Regions from separate parts of the Neobacillus sp. YIM B06451 genome, predicted to be linked through region 1. Evidence: riboswitches for the same ligand, from Rfam matches in the RefSeq annotation. Region 1 holds a riboswitch; each other region holds the start of a gene.

Region 1 (7,818 bases):
AGCCGCCCTCATACCGCCCAAAAGCGCGTATTTGTTGTTGGAGGCCCAGCCGCCGGTCACAATTCCAACCGTTGTTATGCCAGAGATGGCTATATAATATAGAAGGCCGACGCCAATATCCGCAAACTGGAATTTGTCCGTGAACGGAAGGACGGCCAATACCATGAAAGACGGTGCAAACGCAATAACAGGCGCCAGGATGAAGAGCGGCCTATCCGCCATTTTAGGTATAACATCCTCTTTAAGAAGCAGCTTCAATACATCGGCTACAGTCTGAAGGAGACCCCAGCGGCCTCCAACATGGTTCGGCCCGTGGCGCAGCTGCATGTAGCCCATTACCTTGCGCTCGGCTAGAATGCCATATGTTACGAATGCAAGCACTACCAATAGCAAAACGGTTGCAAGCAGGAAGAATATCCCAAAGTTAACAAGCCCGGGGGATGAAGTAAGTAGTTCCTCTACCATTAACCGTCCACCTCCCCTAGGACAATATCAATTGCTCCCAGAATGGCAATCATGTTCGCCAGGTTCTCCCCAACAAGCAGCTTCGAGAGAATCTGAAGATTATAGAATGACGGCCTCCTGAATTTCAAGCGGTAAGGCTCTTTTTTCCCATCACTTGCAATGTAGCAGCCAATTTCACCGCGCGGCGATTCGATCCGCACATACGCTTCTCCTTTTGGCGCCTTGATGATTTTCGGGACTTTGGCAAGGATTTCCCCGCCTTCAGGAAATTGTTCGCATGCCTGCTCCAAAATTTTAAGTGATTCCTCGATTTCACGAATCCTTACATGGTAACGGGACCAGCAATCCCCGCCTTCCTCTGTGATTACGTCAAATTTGAACCTGTCATAGATGGAGTATGGCTCGTCTTTTCTCAGGTCGAATTTAACGCCGGTACACCTAAGGTTTGGCCCTGTCAGCGAATACTGGATAGCCTCTTCCTTTGTATAGCGGCCAACTCCTTTAACCCGGTTCATGAAGATTTCATTCCCGGTGACAAGCTGGTGATAGCCTTTAAGCTGCTCCCTCATATAAGGGATAAAATCCTGGACCTTTTCGATCCAGCCCTCCGGCGCGTCCCATTTTACCCCGCCAACGCGCATGTAGTTGAAGGTCAGCCTCGCACCTGACAGCTCATTCAGCATGTTGATAATCATTTCCCTTTCCCGGAAGGCATAAAGGAACGGGCTGACTGCCCCCATATCCAATAAATAAGTTCCCCACCAGACAAGGTGGCTTGCGACCCGGTTCAATTCCATCGCGATAACCCGCAGGTATTCGGCGCGTTCCGGAACCTGGATGCCCATCATCGTTTCGACGGCATGGCAGATGACATAATTGTTCGTCATCGATGAGATATAATCCATCCGGTCCGTATAAGGGATGATTTGTGTGTATTGAAGATTTTCAGCGATTTTTTCGGTACCTCGGTGCAGATAGCCAATTACCGGCTGGGCGTGCGTAATGGTCTCCCCATCAATCTTGACGACAAGGCGGAACACCCCATGGGTACTCGGGTGCTGCGGTCCTACGTTTAGCAGCATTTCTTCTGTACGTATCATTGGTTATACCTCCACGTCGTATTGCTCGTAGTCTTTTCTAAGTGGATGGCCAACCCAATCCTCTCCCAGCAGGATTCGATGTAAATGCGGATGCCCTGTGAATGTAATGCCAAGTAAATCATAAGCCTCGCATTCAGGCCAATCTGCTCCAGCCCAAAGCGGCTGCAGGGATTCAATTGTTGGCGCGTTACGGTCAATCTTTACTTTCAGGGCTACAGATTGCCTGTTTTTATATGAGAATAAATGCACATATAGTTCCAAATGGGTTTCAAAATCGCTTGCATGCAGCTCGGATAAATAATCAAACCCAAGTTGTTCATTAAATTTGAGGAACTGGGCCACTTTATAGTAGGTTTCAGGTTTGGCGACCAGCGTCGGTACATCTTTTGAAAGTTTATTAATATAGTAATCTTCAAGGACGTCTTTCCCAAGATGCTCCTCAATGACTTTTACATATTTATTAAGATAAGGCTGATTCGGTGATGGAGCTGCCGGTGCTTCCGTTTCTGCTTCCCCACCGTCCTTGGCTGAAGCGGCGGCTCTTGCTTTGGCTGCTGCGGCTGCTTTTGCTTTGGCGGCTGCGATGGCTTTCGCTTTCTCATCGTCCCCGCCTGCTTCAGGTGCGCCTTCTCCGGATTGCTTCGCTAGCGCCGCTGCCTTCGCTTTTGCTGCTGCCGCTGCCTTTGCCTTCGCGGCGGCTGCTGCTTTCGCTTTTTCATCGTCCCCGCCTGCTTCAGCTGCGCCTTCTCCCGATTGCTTAGCAAGCGCGGCTGCCTTAGCTTTCGCGGCTGCGGCTGCCTTTGCCTTTGCGGCGGCGATTGCTTTCGCTTTCTCATCGTCCCCGCCTGCTTCAGGTGCGCCTTCTCCCGATTGCTTTTCAAGCGCGGCTGCCTTCGCTTTCGCGGCTGCGGCTGCCTTTGCCTTTGCGGCGGCGATTGCTTTCGCTTTCTCATCGTCCCCGCCTGCTTCAGGTGCGCCGTCTCCTGCTTTCTTCGCTAGCGCAGCTGCCTTCGCTTTTGCTGCTGCCGCTGCCTTTGCCTTCGCGGCGGCTGCTGCTTTCGCTTTTTCATCGTCCCCGCCTGCTTCAGGTGCGCCTTCTCCCGATTGCTTTTCAAGCGCGGCTGCCGTCGCTTTCGCGGCTGCGGCTGCCTTTGCCTGTGCGGCGGCGATTGCTTTCGCTTTCTCATCGTCCCCGCCTGCTTCAGGTGCGCCTTCTCCTGATTTCTTCGCTAGCGCAGCTGCCTTCGCTTTTGCTGCTGCCGCTGCCTTTGCCTTCGCGGCGGCTGCTGCTTTCGCTTTTTCATCGTCCCCGCCTGCTTCAGGTGCGCCCTCTCCTGATTTCTTCGCGAGTGCGGCTGCTTTTGCTTTCGCTGCTGCTGCGGCCTTTGCCTTCGCGGCAGCCGCAGCTTTCGCTTTTTCATCCGAAGAGGTGGATTCAGCCGGATTCGCAACCGCTTTCATATCAGTGCTATCTTCCGCTGATTGTTGGGGTGTTGATTCGGGATTTCCCTTTTCAGTAGCTTCCCCAACCGCATTTTCTTTTATGGAATTTTGAGTGACGCCAGACTCGGAGCCTGCATCAGCCGGTTTATCGGTTTGCGCGGATTTTCCCTCGGCTTGAGCTGCCCTTGCTGCCCTTTTTGCTGCCGCGGCTGCCTTTGCTTTTTCAACCGCTTCTTTCTTTAATTGCTCCAGATCTTTCTCCCCGCTCATCGGTTAGATCACCTTCTTCCCCGTCTTCGCCTCGTAGCGAATCTTTTCTCGAAGTTTGTTGATTCCATAGATCAACGCTGCTGGATTCGGCGGGCAGCCCGGGATATAGACATCAACCGGGACAATTTGGTCTACGCCTTTTACAACCGAATAGGATTTTATATACGGCCCTCCCGCAGTAGCACATGAACCCATAGCAATCACCCATTTAGGCTCTGGCATCTGGTCGTAGAGCCGGCGGACAATTGGCGCCATTTTCTTTGTAACCGTTCCCGAAACAATCATGCAGTCGGATTGCCTTGGCGAGGTACGGAAAAACGATCCAAACCTGTCCAGGTCGTAATGTGAGGAACCGCTGCCCATCATTTCAATCGCGCAGCAGGCAAGCCCGAAAGTCATCGGATAAAGGGAGTTGCTCCTCGCCCATGCCTTAACCTGCTCAAGCGTTGTCAAAAACACATTCCTTCTCATTTCTTCCATTTCCTGAGGTGAGATACCATCCAATTTTAAATCCATTTTAACACCTTCTTTTTCCATGCATAAACAAGCCCGAGCACAAGCATCAATACGAAAATAAGCATTTCGATCAATGCAAATATCCCGAGCTTTTGATAAGCTACAGCCCACGGGTATAAAAACACCGTTTCGACATCGAAAATAACAAACATCAGGGCAAAAATATAATAGCGGACATTGAATTGTACACGGGAATCGTGAAACGGTTCAATACCGCTTTCATATGTTGTATACTTCGCATCGCTTGGCTTATACGGACGCAGAAGCTTACCCAGAAACAATGCCACTACCGGCAGTAAAACCCCCAGACATAGAAACACAAAAACTATCAGATAGTTATTCTGATATAAATTCAAGTATTCCATGCCCATCCCTCCAATGTTGTAAAATTTTCAAACTAATGAAATTTGTAACCGAATTCATTATAGCATTGTTAGATTTCTGTGTCGACAAGCCCATTGGCAAAAAGAGGCTCCCCCTTCCTTCCCTAAAAAATTCAATCCATTCCCTCCTATTTTGAAAGAATACTTGGGAAAATATCGCTTGGATACAAGGCAAACATGCTATAATGGATGCTTTTTTTCGCATCCCGGCAACAAATACGAATGTGTCCGCCCCTACACTTTACATGTCGCAAATTCGGCTGTCAGTGAGGTTTGTCAACGTACGCAACATTTTTTCCCATACTTTAGCTTTTTTCAAAAAAATGTCGAAAAGTGCGCTTGCCCCTATCCACCTTCCTCCAATATACATTCCATTTTATTCTATATAAATTGATTCATTCCTTCCAACCCTTTATTCAAAAGGAATTAGGGGTTGATTGACAAATTATGGACACAAAAGCCCGCCTGAACTGCTTTTCATCGCACATTTAGGCGGGCAATTTTGCTCAATATTCTTTTTCCTTACTATACAGGGAATTCTTTTTATAAATGGGCGACGCTTTTTTTGAGCTGGCATCGACCGTTGTATCGATAACCACCCATTTATTCAATTCCTTTATATAGACTTCATTCCAGGCATGGTATCCCTTGACCCCAGGCGTATATCCCATTGCAACTTTTGCGGGAATGCCTTGGCTTCTAAGCATGGCGGCAAATAAGGAGGAATAATCATAGCAGATTCCTTTATTCTCCTCGAATGTAGCTTCGATACTTGGAATGTATCCGGGCTGGACCGTTTTAAGTTTTTGAGAATCATATTTTACATTTTTTACAATATAGCTATGAATGGCTTTTACCTTATCTTCGTTTCTCTTAAGTTTCGAAGTCAACTCAGCTGCCTTTTTAATCGGCTTCATTGATTTATTCCAGTGAACGTTTTGGACGGATTGCAGGTAAACCTGGTTGAGATCCTCGAGCGACAGCTGTACGGCAGTTTGATGGACAGGAAGGTAGCTGGTTCCTTTAATCTGCTCGTAGACACTGACATTGTAGCTGCCATTTTTCATTTGAAGGGGAAGATAATTGATAGTACCATCGTTTGGAAGGTCATAATAATAGACGTTCCCGGATTTCTCAATCGCAACCTTTACCCTTTTCCCTACCTGGCTGCTATACTTGACTCCGATTACCCCACTTGCAATCAAGCTTGTATCAACCGGCTGTGCCACCGCATTGGCTGTAGCCTTTTCAGACGGAGCGGAAATTGAATATGCGGGGATTAAAAGTACTATAAAACAAAGGCACACAAAAATTTTACGCAAAAAAATAACTCTCCTTTCGGTAGCCAGGCTGCCACTCTTTTCATGGAAAAGACTGAGGCCCTATGGCTTTGCGTCCCTATTTTTCAATAGGTTTGCCGTTGTCGTTGAAAAGTTTTTACTATTAATATAGTAGTAGTATAGTTCAAACTTACAAAATTTTCTACATGTTTTTTAAAAAGTTCAAGAATTTGTCAGGAATTGTAACCCAACAACCGAAAAGTAGGTGAAAAACAGAAAAATGCCACCTTGTTGAAAAAGGGTGGCATTACTTGCTTTCTATTAATTCCGCCTGGACGATCAGCCTGTGGGTAGCTGTTTTAATGGGGGTGCAAGTAACGAGGGTAAGAATCCGCTTTTGCGGGATTGCATTTAGAACCGAAGTATCTGTCGGCTTAACAACCTTTATTTTATATACCTTGTAGGTATACGTCTTGTTTTTGTCTTTAATGACAATCGTATCGCCTTTCACCATTTCATTCAGCCTGTTGAACATATGCCCGTACCCGCGGCTTCGGTGTGCCGCAATCGCGCTATTTCCCGGTTGGCCTGGCAGTGCTGTCCCTGTTATGAGGCCTGCCCCTTTTTTCATGTTCTTCATGGTAGCTCCCTCAAGGACTGGTATTTTTAAACCGATTTTTTTGATTTGCAAAACAGCCATAACCTGAGAAGATGCTTGCTGTTTCTTTTTCCCGGAGGAAGTATTTTGGGTTGGCAATGTTTTATTTAAGGATTGAACCGTGGTTCCATTTTGGCCTTCCTGTTGCGGCTCACTCTTTTTCCCGGTTTCTTGTTCTTCTGATTCATCATCCGAGCCTGCTGAAGAAACTACGCCAAAATCTTGTCCCGCTGAAAAAACTTCATCAAGGCCACGATAATGTTCAGCAGCGGAACTCCCAGCAGCTGCCGAAGCTTGGCCTGAAGGCTCCCATTCCTTAAGAAGTTTTTCCTGCATATATTCACTGTACATTCTGCTGGACACCGGAAACAAGAGAAATCCGCACCCTATTAAAATCAGTAAAATTGCAGCCGTCTTTTTCATTTGCAACTCCTTATAGAAAAGCGTAAGCGTCCGTTTAGCGCCGTATGGACTGGAGGGCCCCGATGGAGATAAAGGAAACACGATGAACGTAAGTGAATCGATGTTGACTTATCGTAGCGAGGGGACCGAAGTACACTAGGCGCTGGACGCTGGAGCTAGACATATTTTAATCATTCATATCTTTAAAAATAGAGGGAGGAGTTTATCCTCCTCCCTCCCATGTTATTTAGCTTCGCACTTTGCCTGCGCGCAGTATCCCAAATCCAGCAATCGCAAGCAGCATGCCAATGAAGTAGTATGGCATCGGACTGGACTCACCAGTTTGCGGAAGCGAACCGTCAAATCCGCCTACATTTCCTCCTGGTGTTTCATTGTCGCCAATATTTACAGGAGGATTTTCATCGCTTTCCCCGCCTGTTGCAGGGTCTTCAGGATCGACCACTGTTCCAGGGTCGGTTCCGCCGCCGGTGCCAGGGTCAGTTCCGCCGCCAGTGCCTGGGTCAGCAGGTAGTGGAGGTGGGGTTAAAGATTCACATTGGATAACTACATTCAAAATTTGGTCCTGTTTAGTTGACTGGAGCTTGTCCATTGTGAAAATTGTCGGTGTTCCGTTCAACAGGACTTCAATACCATTGATCTCACTCATATCCAGGTTTACGTCCACAATGGCGCCATTTTCCCCGAATGTGAAGTTAATGGCTTGGCCATTATTCAAAAGGATTTTTCCGTTGGCGCCGATGTTTACACATCCACTGGCCAAAAGTTTAATCCATGCAAGTTCTTTTGCCTCAACGATTGGACCGCCCGGTGTTGGGTTTTCCGGGATAACAATTACTGGTGGAGCTGGTGGAGTCGTACCGCCGCCACCGCCGCTATTGTCTCCAGGAGGGGTTGTTCCACCACCACCGTTGTCCGCTGGCGGAGCCGCAGGGCAATCGAGCTTTATTGTTAGTAATCCTTCCGCAACTATTTTGGATGCATCAGGTAAATCTGATAACTTGAACGTTTTTACTTCTCCATTTACTGTCAGTTCAATCTTATCGATTAAGTCAATCGCCAGAGCAGCTTTGAGATCGATTGAATTGTTCTGTACCTCAATTTTTGTACCATTTTTCAAAACTACAACCGTCTTTGTGATAGTTCCGATACAGTTTGAAAGATCAAGCTTAATTTTCGTAAAAGCATTGCCGCCTTCCGCAAGGTCGCAGTCAAGCTTGACGGTTAAAAGCCCATCTTTTAATGTGACCAGGTTAGCTGCCAAATCGGCCAGTTTGATCATT
Region 2 (7,818 bases), on a different contig from region 1:
ACCGTGCTCAATCAGTTTTCAATGGACGAACATGATGGCTATTTCCGTGTCGTGACCACAAAGGGATATGCATGGGATGAAAGCAGGCCATCCTCCAATGCTCTATATATCCTGGATAAAAATCTGAAGCCGGCGGGAAAGCTTGAGTCACTGGCGCGGGGTGAGCGGATTTATTCTGCGAGATTCATGGGCGATCGCATCTATATGGTCACCTTCAAGGAAACGGATCCGCTTTTCGTCATTGAGGCAAGCAATCCAGCAAAGCCAAAAGTGCTCGGGGAACTGAAGATTCCAGGGTTCAGCAACTACCTGCACCCTTATGATGAAAATCATCTGATAGGATTCGGGCATGATACGAAAATAGTGACGGCAAAAGAAGCGGGTGCCCAGCCGATTATCCTGACTGACGGCGTCAAAATTTCGATGTTCGATGTTAGTGACATGAGCAATCCAAAAGAGAAATTCACAGAAGTCATCGGCGGGAGAGGGACGCATTCACTGCTGAATCATGACCATAAAGCACTGCTGTTCAACAAAGATAAGGGTTTGTTTGCCTTCCCGATTTCCGTTTATCAAAACAGCAAGGCAAATGAATACGATCAAATTTTCGAGTCCCAGGGAGCCTATGTATACAATATCGATCCGGAAAAAGGATTCACGCTACAGTCGAAAATTACTCATATGGACAGCGAGAAGCCATCTATTTATGAGGAATACAATACAGAGATCAAGCGGCTCCTGTATATCGGTGATACCCTGTTCGCGCTGTCACCAGAAAAAATCACAAGCCATGATTTGAAATCGTACAGAAACATCGGAACTCTCGGGCTGAGATAATCATGGAATCCACCGGAAACCAAAGGGACGGTTCCGGTGGATTCTGAAACATGACCAGCATCCAAGCAGGAAGCACGGAACTTTTCTAATTTCCATTGCTATACTAATGCTTGGGGTGGAAGGAGTTTGCTTTTTTTAAACTGGTAAATGGGTTTTGTCAGAGCCCTACAAGTTCATGATTTTCTTTGAAATGAAAACCCGGCCATTAAGACCGGGTTTATTTGTTTTCTCTCAAAAATAAAAGCTAATCAGGGATATGGTTCAAGATGGATTATTTTGACGGGGAATTCTCAACACAATCGAAGATTCAGTCCAATCCTCTACAAGACATGGTCCAAATGAACGGGTTTTGGATTCCGAAGAATATGCTGAAATAGAGAGCCCGCGAAGACCACCCCGCGCATAGGAAGGAAGGTAAAAGCTATATACCATGATATTACGAAGAATAATGAAACGAAAGGGAGATGTTAAAAACGATTCCTGCAGGCTAAGGGTCTTATATCAGAATAACTGTAACCAGAAGTCTGATAACATTGGATACTTTTTAAGAATTTTGTTAAAAGGAGAGCTACTATGAGATTGACTTAAACAGTTCAATTATAAGTATAGATTACCCTTTTTATATTTGTACTATTATCCAACATTATAGGGAGTTTTTTTGAATCTTAGGTCCTTTTAACCGTATTGTGGAATTATTTTCTAAAAAAATATTGCCAAATAGGTAGTTTTACTTATATAATTATTTTGGAAAATATAACCTTTGAAAATAGCATATAAACGAAAAGGCAAACCACTTGAAAAATTGGGACGCAAAGCTTTAGGGGCTAAAGTCAGAAATGATTATGCCAGCCAGCTACCGAAATCTAAACAAAGACATTCGGTAGCTGAATGTCTATTTTTTATTTTCCGAATAACAATTATGGGGGTTCATCATGAAAAAAAGAAGTTTGGTATTTTTGGTAGTAATCTCTTTCGTTTTTGGGACACTCTTTTCTTCAAACGTAACAGAAGCCGCAAGCGAATCGATTTCTTCACTACAGAAACAAATTAAATCCTTACAAACTACAGTAGCATCCCAGAAAAAACAAATAGCAACAAAAGATAAACAAATCAGTGATTTAAAAAAACAGGTTGCTGCCAAATCTAAGGAAGCTGATTCCTACAAAAGTTATGCCGTAACACCTCTAAAAACTAAAATCGCTTATAAGGGAAATATTCAAAGTGGTAATTTTCAAACTGCAGGAGTTTCTGTACCAAGAGTGCTAGCTTATAAAGGAATTATGTATGCGCCTGTAAATGCAGTTGGTGATCTATTAGGTGACAAAGCATTCTACAATAAGACGGTGGATACAGTTTTCTTTGGGACAAATCTAAATGGAAGTTACATGTCTGATATTTTAAAACCTTATTATGCAACTTCTACTGTAAATACTAATAAAACTATGCAGATTGCTGGAAAAACTTATACAAAGGGATATAGTATGGAATTCTATTATTCCGACGGGGCGGATAAATACTCATTAAATTTAGATGGTAAATATTCGAAAATAACCGGCTTAATAGGTATTGATGATAATTCAAGAAACAACTACGATACTAATATAGAAATTGTTGGAGACGGAGAAGTTCTTGCTTCTGTTAAACTTACACAGGGTGGACTACCAAGTAACGTAGATGTAGATATAGCTGGTGTTAAGAAATTGGAAGTAGTAAAAGCAGATAATAAAAGCGGTTGGATAACAATAGATCTCGCTAATGTAGTTATTAAGTAATTGCCAACCAAACTTTTATGAAGAGGCTGTTTCAAAAGGTTACTTTTGGGGCAGCCTCTTAGTTGAACCCGCCTGAATTTTACATTCGGGCGGGTTCGTTTTTTCTATCAACCTCGGGTTTCTAGTGCAGGGGGGATGGTGAATGGCGGGTATTTGCTGTCTTACTGCCAAAGGAGGGCATGGGGTATGGTCCGATTTTTCCTAAAAAGGGAAGTTGGATAGGAAGGGAAAATATTTTTAAAAAATTCAAAATGTTTTTCTGTTTTCATCTATAATAGAGTTGCGCTTGGGTTTTCTTCTTCCTAAAATGGCTAGTAAATGGGAGTCGAGGATTTGAAGATGTATCTAAAACATAGAGGGATAGGGGAATTGATTTGAAAAGGTGTTTGCTTATTTTAATCATTCTTTTTTTACAAGGCTGCAGTGAGAGCGGGAAGGTTTCGGATAAAGGGGAAGGGAACAATCCGATTAGCACGAATGAGGCTCTTGAAACCGAGGAGACGGATAATGCAGGGAGTATTACTGTCGCCGCAAGCGTCTATCACTGGCAGGGAAACTATGATACTGGTTTTGCTGTTAATGAGAATATCAATTTAGATAACGATGAGTTTGTTGAAACAGTGGAAATTTCGGGCGGAAAGCCGGAAGGGGATTCAACAGTTCCGGATGATTTTTACATAAGAATAACGGATACCAATAAGAACACTGTTTTGCCCCATATCTCTGAAAGCGGTTCACCACATGTATTTTCCATGGATATGAACAAAGATGGATACTATGAATTTATTATCAGTGACAGTTACAGAGGCCCTGCCACCTCTGAAGTTTACACGTATAACGGGGAAGAAATCATACTAATCGCACATTCAATTACTGGAGACATCAAGTCTGTTGAAAATGACAAAGTCCTTTTATCTACCGGGGTGGAGCTTTCGTTCAATGGCAAAAACGTGGTTAATCAAAAAGGAGCGGCTGTGGGAAAGAGTTTGTACGCTTCGGAAGAGGATGATGTACACGAAGACGAGGAAGTAGCCCCGGAAACAGTCGAAACTGAAAAAGAGACTACAGAAGCAGTCGCCACAGAAGAGCCAACCAATCATACCATTTTGATGAAGGTAAACCCCGAAGAGTTTAAGGTTATTTTCAATAACACGTATAAAAAGGTTTATAAAGAGCTCACCCCATCCTTACAAAAAACAGTTGGGAACACAAAAATTCCGGAAACTCTCATAACAGGGGAGTATGACTGGGGCAATAAAGTATTTACATACTACTTTAATAAAGATTTAAGAGTCACTGGATCGATTAACGAGGATGGTACAATCAAAGTGGTTGGACTGTATAAGGAATTGCCCGAGGAGGTAACCTTAAATATAAGTGAAGAATTGTTGATGGCAAACGCGCAACATGCCATTGCCCAACAAGCCCTTATTCGATCAGTCAGCGAGGGTACAACGAAGCAAGATGTAGAACAAATATTTAAAGGGTTCGTCGAGGAATACAAACAAGCGAGTGATACACCGACCGTGGTCTATGAGGGAATCAAGTATAGTGATATTACAGATAAAGAAAATCCGAAGAGGCATTTTAATCTGTTTACGATCATGTTGGAAGGGATGGAGTAGGCGGCAACTGCTGCCTCGTCCGCTCGTGAAAGGCGTTCTATTAAGTAGTTCTTCAAAAAAGGACTTCCCCTGTCGATCTAAATGGTGCAAAATATAAGGAATTAAATGGATTGGTCAAATATGTAAAAAAACAGTATACTATTTTTAAAGGAGGGAATTTCTTGAAAATAAGATTGGCAGATTTTTTGATAAAGGAATTTAATCCTGATAATAATATGGAGCTTGATATTGAATGGATAATTGGTTATTCGAATCGCGAGAATATGAGAAAACTTAATTATCATGAGATAAAAGAGGTTTCGGATAATTATGGATTAATTGAGGTACCTGACTCAGTATGGCGAATGGTATCTAGAGAAATAAATAATGAAGATTTTGACCAAATTGAGAAAGCTATAAATCTGTTGTATATTTCTCTCTATGTTCTTGGAGGACGTAATTGATGAGTAACAATAGTGTCTTGGATATTTCCTTGCAAAAAAGTTTAGATGATTTAAATATGTTACAGGGTAATTTAGAACAATTACAATTACAAATTGAAGATATAAAGAAGATGCCCAAGAAGTTGCTTGATACAAAACTCCAAATCACGGATATACTGTTCGTACTAATGGCAGGGGTGACTGGAGGAATCTTTTCTTCCTCTGATAAGCTGGATAAATTCCTTGATAAAATTCATGAATCTTCTAGTAAAAAGGACTCGTTTGCGGGGAAGCTTTTTCATCATGTTGGCGATTATATAGATAGACCAAACGGTGATAAGTTTCTTACAAGAGGAGGGACAAATCCTGAGGTTCCCTTTCATCGAGTTCTTTTTGGACATGATGTTTTCTCTATACGCAGTGATAATCCTTTTCTTGTTACTGCAGATCAATATGGTCTGCTCAAGGGGGTAACGCAAGCTGTTCGTCATTTGATTGCCGACACTTTCTCCAAGCAGGGTCTTCCGCTTCCCGGTCACTCTTTTTTTGACTTTACCAAAGATAATGGAGGGACAGGAAATTATTTAATCGAATTGACCAAGAAGATAACAAAGGACGCAAAACTTGCCAATCCAGGTGGGGAAGTCATAAAGCATGGTGAAGCTTTTAATCATTTGTTTACCCTAAGGATGCAAGATCTAGCATCACACGGAATAACCTGGGGACTATGTCAGAGCTATTTTAAAGCGTGTAATATTAAGGATAAGATCAGGAAGTCGCAAATTAAAATCCTTGCATATTTTATTTCCTTTGTAACGAATTTCTTTGTAGGGATGAAGAAAACTGGCGGTATTCCCTATATCAACTGGCCCACTCTTGTATTACTAGTAAAAGAAATTGCTTCTTTTTACCATTTGAATTGGATGGAAATTAGGGAGTTAGAACAAATAACCGTTAAATTAGTTAGCGAAAATAAACAAATTGAGGCAATGGTTTATGAGACGGGGTCAAGTTTAGTAAGTTATGAAAGTGGCATAGATTATATCCTGGAAATAGAAAAACAAGCAAAGATATATGCCAATTTAGTAGATTTCTTTGAGGAGGATTTATAATATGCCAGTTCCATTCTTGATCCCGATTATTGCTGGGGTAGGTGGAGTGATTCTAGGCGCTCTGTCCAGACAGCCTGAAGTCAACCGGTTAAAGAATCAAGTAAAAACTTTGCAGGCAGAAATTCAACGGCTTCAAAGAGTGATAAAAGAACAAGACAGACAAATCAAAGAATTAAAAGTTCGCTATAGTACGCTTAAGGCTTATCATTTTATTGAAAAGTCCAAACATAAATCAAAAATTAAAGGTGCAATAATGTTCCAATATTGTTTCAAGGAATATATGGATTTACTTATCATGCAGGCACGCAGCAGCAAAAATCAACTTACCGAAGAAGAACTGTACTTCTTTAATATTTTTGAAAGAATGACTAATAATACTGAAATAACAATAGAAGAGAAAATGTTTCTTCGCGGGTATATTAGGGATAAATACAGCTTTCAAATTGACCGTATGATAGCACCGAATAATGGGGACATAATTGAAAAGGTGGAAAACTTCCATGTGGCTTAATTATACTTTTTGGTATTTGTTAATTTTGCTTAAGTATATATTGGTTGGTGGTATTTCATCAATTATTATTGGTATATTTTTTCCTATAGCAGGCTGGGTGGTTGCGGGTTTGTTTCTAATTGGAATGTTTCCCGCTGCAACAAAAGATTTCAAAGAAAATCGCCTACCGAAAATCCGCAAAAATAATATTAAAAAAGAGTATGCAAAGATTAATATCGAATTTAAAGGGTTTGAAGAATCTTTAAGAAGTTTTAAAAGGGAATGGAATTAATTAAGTCCTTGGTTGGTAAACTATGAGGGCAAAAAGGGGACGGTTATTGTCCGCCAAACCGGCAACCAAGAACCGTCCTCAATTTTTGCCTTATTTATAAATCAAGAGGAAGTCATTTTTAGATTTAATTGGTTGTATAATCAAACCGAATGAGTCTTTGTTGTAGTTTGCTACCGGGATTCTGGTTATGTCGAATTGGACGATTACGGAATCGGAAGTACCATTATAATTTGTGAATTCAGGATCGATGTCAGTATATGCGATACACGATTACTTTTTCACATAGGATGCCCAAAGGTTAGACCGTGATAATAAAGAAGGTTCATTTGTTATCGAATAAAGTGCTTTAAGCTGATAAATATGAACTGCGTGATATCCTATTGCAACATGAGGTTTTTTAGTTTTCATTGTATAGTAAGAAAGGTCATACATCGTAAAACCGCCCATGTCATACTTAGGAAGAACCTTCTTTAATGACTGAATCCCTCTATTGAATAGAGAGTTAGCCTGTTGCTGACCATAATCGCCTTGCACTTCCAATTTAGACCAATCGTACAATCCTAACAGAACAAACATGTAGCCATTGAGAGTGTAGTTGTTTTTAGGGGTAACATATTCCTCGAACCAAATATAGTCTTTCCACTTTGAACTGATATCCCCGAGGTCGGTCATAACTCCGCCGTTTGTTTTAGATACTTGAAGAAACTCTAGAGACCTTTTTCCTGCTTCCAGATACTTTTTATCATTGGTTAGGCGGTAAGCTCGCGAATAAACACTTAATGCTTCTCCTTGAGGCATTGCAGATACCCATCCCGGCTTGTAATTGTAATTGTATTCCGGTTTCTTGAATGGAAACGCATAACGGAAGGAACCGTCCTTACTTTGCATGGAAATTAAAGTGTCTGCATATTTTAAGAAATTTTTTCTAGTGTTTACATCCCAGTTTCTCAAGTACCTACCATGCTCCGCCAGAGCAAGATTACTCAATGTAACAGGGTTATAAAATGGCTTTCCATAATAAAATATCATAGGGATGCCGTTTTTATCGTATGATACTCTTCCTCCCTCTTCTAAATTTTTCTTACTGTAATTCAAGTAATCGCCAGTGACACTATAATTAGTCATGTAAGGAGTGTAACTGTGACTACTAACATTATAAGTCTCTTGAGAATTTTTAGCATGAGTCGACAAGATGGCCGCACTTGCTTCATTATCCATAAAAGAGAATAGTACCCCCGTTACCGCTAATGTTTTGATTATTAATTTTA
Region 3 (7,818 bases), on a different contig from region 1:
GGATCTTCCATACGCGCTTGCTGTGCTAGCGAAAGGTGCCGCAATCAAGGATGGCAAAATAACGCAAAAGGGCGTCATGCGCCTCGATTCAGCTGGAAACTTCAATCCAAACGGAACTTTGATCAAGGCTGAACTCGCCTACACGCTTGTCCAGGCTCTCGGATTACAGCAAATGGCGCTCGACCACACTGGTGATGTTACCGTTCTATACAACAATGACCGGATCAAGCTTAAAGACAATGCATCAATTCCGGCAGAGCTAAAGGGATATGTACAGGTGGCGCTTGATTTGAATATCCTAAATGCAGCATTTAGCGTAAAACAGGGGCCTTATGACCTGTTACCGACTGTCGAAGCAGTTTTCGAACCTGGCAAAAAGGTAACCCGCGCCGACTACGCAGTTGCGTCATCACGCTGGTTCCAAGCATGGTTCCAATAAGGCACACCTAAACAAAAAGAGGAGCACTTCGCTCCTCTTTTTCATGTAAAGATCTTTTTTTAGGATTTAACAAAGGGTGCCAAGAGTGGCAATTATTCAAGAAAGCATGCGCCGTCTCTATTGCTTCACTAGAAAAATGGCTCATGCCACACTAAAGAAAAGAGACAGTAGGTACTTAAGAGCTAGGCCAAGCGCTTTTTGGAAAAATAGGCATTAAGGAGGATTTTCTTCTCCATGTCCATAGGAGTATACTGGTCTCCATTATGTAAAAAGGGGCGGAAATGTTGCTGGAAAACTATAAAGAGATACTGACTCCGCTTCTCCTCAAGTCCGGGAGCAAGGCACAAATCAAGCTGGAAGGGCACCATCCCGAATCCAGGCTTGCAGGCGGAAAATACTCATTATCAACTCATACCATCACGCTATATATTGAAGAAATTAAGGAGCAGTGCATCCAGATATTTGGATCAATCGCGAACCTGGATCTTTATATTGCAGTTGTTTTCGCCCATGAACTTGGGCATGCGGAAGATAGGGCACTTGGGATATTGGCGGAACGGCTTGAAATGGCAACAACTGAAACCGAGCGGGCACGGCTGTCATTTTTAATCGAAAAAAGGGCCTGGAACTACGCTGAGAGGCTCCTTCAAGGGACAGATCGGAAGTTTACGAAAAAAATCATCTTCCAATCGCTGCGCCATTATTATGAACAAATCGAGCTGCAGCACGGAGCTTGAATTTTTCAAGCGGAAGGCATAGGCTATTCCTATCTGGTTGTACGGTGAAAGGAAGGATAGGCATGGCTGTTTCAAAAACAAATGCAATGCGGCTGCTCGATTCGAAAAAAGCCGAGTACGCCATGTTGTCATATGAAGTAAGCGATGGCAAGGTAGACGGCGTGTCGGTTGCGGAGAAAATCGGCAAGCCGAAGGAAATGGTTTTCAAAACGCTCGTCACCCAGGGCGCATCAAAGAATATTTATGTTTTCGTCATTCCGGTTGAGGCTGAACTTGACATGAAAAAGGCTGCAAAGGCCGCCGGGGAAAAGAAAGTAGAAATGGTCCCCGTAAAGGATATTCAAAAACTGACCGGCTATATCCGGGGCGGCTGTTCGCCAATCGGGATGAAAAAGCTATACAAGACATTTATTGACAGCAGCGCGGAACATCTGGACTGGATGATTGTCAGCGGGGGGAAGATTGGAGTCCAAATTGAACTCCCGCCCGAAATTTTAATAGATGTTATAGATGCCGAGATAGCGGACCTATCTGGGCAGGGGTAAAAAGGCGCATGACAAAATGCGTCTTTTTTCTATGAAAATCCCATTTTTACTTCAAAGCAGAGCATATGAGAGCGAGGTTTGCTTTTTGTTCACAATTTTGTCAAATTTGTATCCCCTGATTTTTTCTCCTTCGACAATTTCCATTTAATTTCCACAGATTATTCCTATATCCGCCCCGAGATTTGACTAACGGTTTGTGTTTAATTTGGGTGGTTTGGCGATTTATAATCTAGCTATCGTGTTGGAAAAGCCATGGAAATCACCAAAGGGAAGCGAAGAAGGAACGCCTTTATGTGGACACTTGGGCGATCCGGAGCTAGTAGTGTAACCGGCCCTCTAAAAAATCATCTTTTGGAGGAAAAACAGTGAAGAAGAACAGCATCGCGAAAAAATGGGGTTCAACACTTTTGGCAACAACGTTAATCATGAACGCAAGCCCAATGGCGCTTGCCGCTCCCGCCGCACAACCAAATGAGAAAACCTTCACAACTGGCAGGACGGAAATGAATAAAATGACAGGGACAATCAATCTGAATCCAATTCCTGCTCGGAAGGATAATGGAAACACAGTTCTATTAAGCGGAACAGTAGTCATTGATGGGCCAAAGCTAGAGCTTAAAGTGAATGATAAAAATGTAAACGCCAAGATTACAAAAATCGGTGATACCGTATGGACTTTTGAATATGTCCATACACTCAAACCGGAAAATGTAGAAGACAAGAAAGACGAGCTAATTATCATTGGTGCTTATACAGTTTACCCAAATGGCAAAACAGCAGGACAAATTCATACAAATGCGGAACCGGCAAAAGTCACGGTAGACTTAACTCCGCCGAATATTTCTTTCAATGACTATAACACTGATTGGACAAACCAAAGCATTACTGTATTTGCCTCGATGAATGAACCAGGCACACTGAATCCAAAAAGCCATACCTTTGATGAAAATGGCAGCTTCACTTTCATTGCCACTGATTTAGCGGGAAATGTTAATGAGAAAACTGTTGCAATTTCCAACATTGATAAGGTAGCTCCTACTGCGGAGGTAGAATATTCAACGACATCGCCAATCAATACAGATGTAGTGGCCACTATCGTAGCAAGTGAAACCGTAACGTATAAGAACATTGATCAACTCCCTGATTATGTAGAATTTGATAAGGAAGCTAAGACCTTTGCTTTCTCTGAAAATGGGAGCTTTGAATTAAAGTTTATTGATAGAGCCGGAAATCCAGGTTCTGTCCTGGTTAAAGTGGAAAATATCGATAAGGAAGCCCCGGTCGGTTCACTCACCTACTCTACTAATGAATGGACCAACCAAGATGTAACGGCAACGCTGAAATTCACTAAGCCAGTTAAAGAGATTAATGGTTTACCGAACAATGTCTCTTTTAATCAAGTAGATAAGTTAACTTACGCACTTACTTTTACAGAAAACCAGGAAGTAAATCTCAATTTTAAGGATGAAGCAGGAAATACCGGCGATGTGAAAGTTAACGTCTCAAATATCGACAAAGTGGCTCCAACCGCGATAGTAAGCTATTCAAATGAAGACCTTACAAACCAGGATGTCGTTGTAACAATTGAACCAAGTGAGGAAGTAACAATCCTTAACAAAGAGGGTTCCTTAAGCAAAACGTTTACAGAAAATGGCGAGTATGAATTCCTTTTTGTGGATAGGGCTGGGAACACGGGTACAGCTAAAGTTATCGTAAGTAACATTGACAAAATTGCTCCGATAATTACAATCAGTGATTTTTCGACTGAATGGACGAACCAGGATATAACTGTAACTGCGAGCATGAATGAAAAAGGGACGCTAAACGTGGAAGGCTATACTTTCAAAGAAAATGGCAGCTTTGAGTTTGTCGCGACCGACCTTGCCGGGAATGTTACAAGGCACACTGTCCAAATCACAAACATTGATAAAGACGCTCCTGTAATCACTGCATTACCCTACAATTCAGACTGGACAAACCAGGACATAACGGTAGAAGTTTCAGTGGATGAAGGCAGCCTTAACAAACAGAGCCATACGTTCACTGAAAACGGCAGTTTCACATTCATTGCCACAGACCGTGCCGGAAATATTACAGAGAAAACAGTAACCATTGAAAACATTGATAAGGTTGCTCCTGAAATAATAGTTGAAGATTATGTTGCTAGTCCAACAAACAAGGACATTACCGTAAACGTCAGCATGAATGAGCCTGGCACATTAAACCAGGAAAGCTATACATTTGAAGAAAATGGCGAGTTCGAGTTCATTGCGACCGACCGTGCCGGAAATGAAACGAAGAAGAAAATAGCCATAACTAACATTGACAAGGTTGCTCCAGTCATTACTGTATTTAGCTATAATACCTCGCCAACCAATAAAGATGTTGTCGTGAGAGCCGAAACAAATGAAGGAACATTGAATACAACAAGCCATACATTCACGGAAAACGGATCTTTTGATTTTATTGCAACTGATGCAGCAGGCAATACAAAGGTAGAAACCATTAAAATCACTAATATCGACAAAGTGGCTCCTGTCATTACATTAAATCCATATAACCAGGATCCGACCAACCAAGATGTTACTGTGACAGTAACAACCAATGAGGGGACACTGAACGCTTCTTCCCACACCTTCACACAAAATGGTGAATTTAAATTTGTCGCTACTGATGCAGCCGGAAACGTAACTACAGTAACGGTAACTATATCTACTATCGATAAAACTCCGCCAACTGTAAGTAATGTCATCAATGGATTTGCTTATAATCGAAATGTAACGCCTACCTTCAGCGAAGGAACCGCGACGATTAACGGAAAACCACATAATTCGGACTCGGAGATATCAGCTGAAGGCAACTATACGTTGGTAGTAACTGACGCGGTTGGGAATGCCACGACTGTGAAATTCACAATCGATAAAACCGCACCGGTCGTGAGCGGAGTATTGAATAATCAATATACCAAAGAAGATGTTATACCGACATTTAACGAAGGTACTGCTACTTTGAATGGTAAAACATTTGTATCTGGAACCCCTGTATCCAGCGAAGGAGTTTACACTCTAGTCGTGAGGGATGCGGCAGGAAATGAAACTAAAGTGTCATTTACAATCGATAAGACAGCTCCGAGCTTAACAGGTGTAAATGCGGCAAATGACAACAATGGCAAAAACGCAAAAACAACGGTGTCTGGATCTGCCGAGCCAGTCGCGACTATTAATGTATATGTAGTAGGAAGCGGAAATAAGTTAGAGTTAGTCGGCAATGGTACGGTAGGGTCAAATGGCAGCTTTAATTTTGTACTAACCACTTCCAAAGCGAAAGACACTGAATTGATTGTCATGGCATTTGATAGAGCAAACAATTCATCAGAGGTAAAAGTTAAAATTAAGTAAAGATTTTACAAACCAATAACCCTGTCCAATCCCTTTAAAGGTTCTGGCCAGGGTTTTCTTTTTCCAAAATGTCATCAATCATCTTATCTAGGCGGATGATACTTTTCATCGCGCGGTCGTATTCGATTTTGCGGTAGTGGTGCATGCCGCCTTCTTCTTCGTCTTTTTCGTCGGCGAGTTTGACGATTTCCTGCATCGGCGTCCGGACGATGTCGTTGGTGGGTAGGAAGGAATCGGTATGGAAGAGGATGGCAAGTGCGATCGTTTTTGCTTTGACCGGATTTTCTCCGAGCCGGATCAGCAGCTTGTGGGCGCGCTCTGCCCCCTTGATTGCATGGATATCATTTTTCCGGTACAGTTCGTAATCCCATTTTCCGTTCCTGTACCACGTGTAATGCCCCATATCATGCAAAAACCCCGCCTTTGCCGCGATATCGACATCCTGGCCCTGCTCCCGCGCAAGATTGAACGAATGGTAGGCGACGGCAATGGCATGGGCCATACCCGAGCGGTTCAGGAATTTTTGGGCAATCCGGTGTTTAAAAATGTTTTCAAGTGTTACATCCCTCATAGTCCACCTCCGCTTTAAGCAATACTATCATTTTTTCCCCATATATGAAGAAAAAGACTCCCAAATTGGAGTCCCTTTCCCTAAAGATAGGATAGCATTTTTTCACTTTGAGAATGGTCCAGCTTCAGCGCCTAGCCCCCTAAGCCGGTTCCCTCCGGAGGGTAGGGCATCTACGGGCCCATCTTTAGCTTGAAGGGGCTAATCAATGCGCTTCGGCTTTTCTTGCCATCTATATCAACCGCCTTTTTGGCGGAGGAGTAACACGCTTGGTATTACTATTCCCGCGATGTACCGGTTTAAACGTGTTGCGAAATTTGTTGGAACAAGGCCAAGCCTATTTTTTACACTGGGCATTCACCTAACTGAGGGAGGTGCATATGATAGTGGTTGAAACAATCCATTTGTCTGAAAAAAAGGGGTGTGTTCATGTGGCGGGCAGGATCAGGAACTACTTTGCCGGGGGCAATACCGCAAGGGGGTTTTACAGTTTATATGCATCGAATCTGCAGGGGCTTGACTGGCTGTTCATCCTGAAGGGAGGGCCCGGTACCGGCAAGTCCTCATTGATGAAAACGATTGGCAGGGAATGGCATGAACGTGGCTATGACATAGAATATTTGCATTGTTCTTCCGACAATAAATCAATTGATGGGGTCATTATCCCTGCCTTGAAAATTGGCATTGTAGACGGAACCCACCCCCATGTCATTGAACCGACGGCCCCTGGTGCGATTGAGGAATATGTCAACCTCGGCGAAGCCTGGGATTCCGGGGCTCTTCACAGGGAAAAAGAAACGATCCTGAAGCTGAATAAACGCATAGCCGAGGCGTTCAAACAGGCTTATGACACGTTCAAGGAAGCGCTGGCAGTCCATGATGAATGGGAATTGATTTACATCCAAAGCATGGATTTTGAAAAAGCGGATGGGTTGACAGAGAAGCTGATTGAGCAGTTTTTCGGAAAAATGAAGCTGAACAAAACTAGCGAGATTCGGCACCGATTTCTTGGGGCTGCTACGCCAAAGGGAGCCGTGGACTTCGTTCCCAACCTGACAGAGGATATCCAGAAGCGGTATTTTATTAAAGGCAGGCCGGGGAGCGGCAAATCGACAATGTTGAAAAAGCTGGCGAAAACCGGCGAGGAACGGGGGCTTGATGTCGAGATTTATCACTGCGGGTTTGATCCACACAGCCTTGACATGGTCATTTTCCGGGAACTTGGAATAGCCATTTTTGATAGCACCGCACCACATGAATACTTTCCAAACCGCGGCGGGGACGAAATCATTGATATGTACGAATTGTTGTTTCCGAAGGGTACGGATGAAATTTTTGAAGATCGAATCGCGGAAATAGCCGGAAGATACAAAGCAAAGATGAGGGAAGCCACCTCTCATCTCGCAAAGGCAAAGGAACTACATGACGAGCTTGAGGAAATTTATATAGCCGCGATGGATTTTAAAAAAGTGGAAGCCATCCGCGATAGGATTGCCAGCCAAATAAGGGAAGTGGCAAGAGAAAAGGTATAAAGTTAAATAACTCGGAGGAGGAGTATGAATGGAAGACAACAAGAATGAGTTTTTGTATGGCCCAGTGCCCTATCAGGAAGTAGAGGATGACAGGCAATTTCCACAATTCCCTGGAGGCGGGCCAGGCGGCCAGTTTCCAGGTGGCGGGCAGACGGGAGGACAATTCCCAGGAGGAGGACTAGGAGGCCAGTTCCCGGGCGGAGGATTTCCAGGCGGCGGGCAAACTGGTGGACAATTTCCAGGAGGAGGCCCGGGCGGAGGTTTCCCTGGGGGAGGGCACGATGGGCCGCCGTCAGGGCCGCCGCCTTTTGCCACCCCGCAGGAAGCATATGGAGCGACTTCTTTTGCAGTCGATCCCGGCGCGATCCGGCGCTGCCGCTATCGTTTCACCTATATATGGCTGAACAACGGACGCAGTTTCTGGTTCTACCCGACCTATATCGGGCGAACCTCGATTGCTGGCTGGCGCTACAGAAGAAACGGTTGGACATATTATGGAACCGACCTGAGGAGAATTCGGTCGTTCCGGTGTTTTTAATTACGCATATGAAAAGACGCCCGGGCAACCGGGCGTCTTTTTCCGCTTTTCTGTTGTTTTT

The links. Region 1 has a riboswitch for cyclic di-GMP ahead of RB160_RS11885 (transglutaminase-like domain-containing protein). Riboswitches for the same ligand answer to the same signal wherever they lie in the genome.
Region 2: another riboswitch for cyclic di-GMP. It lies ahead of RB160_RS05745 (NPCBM/NEW2 domain-containing protein); the one in region 1 lies ahead of RB160_RS11885 (transglutaminase-like domain-containing protein).
Region 3: another riboswitch for cyclic di-GMP. It lies ahead of RB160_RS19810 (Ig-like domain-containing protein); the one in region 1 lies ahead of RB160_RS11885 (transglutaminase-like domain-containing protein).

Annotation. Positions count from the first base shown of each region.
Region 1 covers NZ_JAVFKJ010000005.1:173,680-181,497, forward strand. The annotation lists gene nuoH (NADH-quinone oxidoreductase subunit NuoH) at 1-465, opposite strand, end outside; gene RB160_RS11865 (NADH-quinone oxidoreductase subunit D) at 465-1,565, opposite strand; gene RB160_RS11870 (NADH-quinone oxidoreductase subunit C) at 1,569-3,026, opposite strand; gene RB160_RS11875 (NuoB/complex I 20 kDa subunit family protein) at 3,282-3,794, opposite strand; gene RB160_RS11880 (NADH-quinone oxidoreductase subunit A) at 3,785-4,159, opposite strand; gene RB160_RS11885 (transglutaminase-like domain-containing protein) at 4,684-5,499, opposite strand; cyclic di-GMP riboswitch class I at 5,515-5,606, opposite strand; gene RB160_RS11890 (class D sortase) at 5,765-6,538, opposite strand; gene RB160_RS11895 (LPXTG cell wall anchor domain-containing protein) at 6,765-7,818, opposite strand, start outside.
Region 2 covers NZ_JAVFKJ010000002.1:250,680-258,497, reverse strand. The annotation lists gene RB160_RS05750 (beta-propeller domain-containing protein) at 1-837, shown strand, start outside; cyclic di-GMP riboswitch class I at 1,612-1,698, shown strand; gene RB160_RS05745 (NPCBM/NEW2 domain-containing protein) at 1,770-2,609, shown strand; gene RB160_RS05740 (hypothetical protein) at 2,984-4,234, shown strand; gene RB160_RS05735 (hypothetical protein) at 4,396-4,677, shown strand; gene RB160_RS05730 (hypothetical protein) at 4,677-5,768, shown strand; gene RB160_RS05725 (hypothetical protein) at 5,770-6,279, shown strand; gene RB160_RS05720 (hypothetical protein) at 6,269-6,550, shown strand; gene RB160_RS05715 (D-glucuronyl C5-epimerase family protein) at 6,821-7,818, opposite strand, start outside.
Region 3 covers NZ_JAVFKJ010000015.1:81,235-89,052, forward strand. The annotation lists gene RB160_RS19795 (S8 family serine peptidase) at 1-439, shown strand, start outside; gene RB160_RS19800 (hypothetical protein) at 721-1,176, shown strand; gene ybaK (Cys-tRNA(Pro) deacylase) at 1,239-1,721, shown strand; cyclic di-GMP riboswitch class II at 1,981-2,064, shown strand; gene RB160_RS19810 (Ig-like domain-containing protein) at 2,087-5,119, shown strand; gene RB160_RS19815 (HD domain-containing protein) at 5,154-5,690, opposite strand; gene RB160_RS19820 (PRK06851 family protein) at 6,119-7,219, shown strand; gene RB160_RS19825 (hypothetical protein) at 7,248-7,757, shown strand.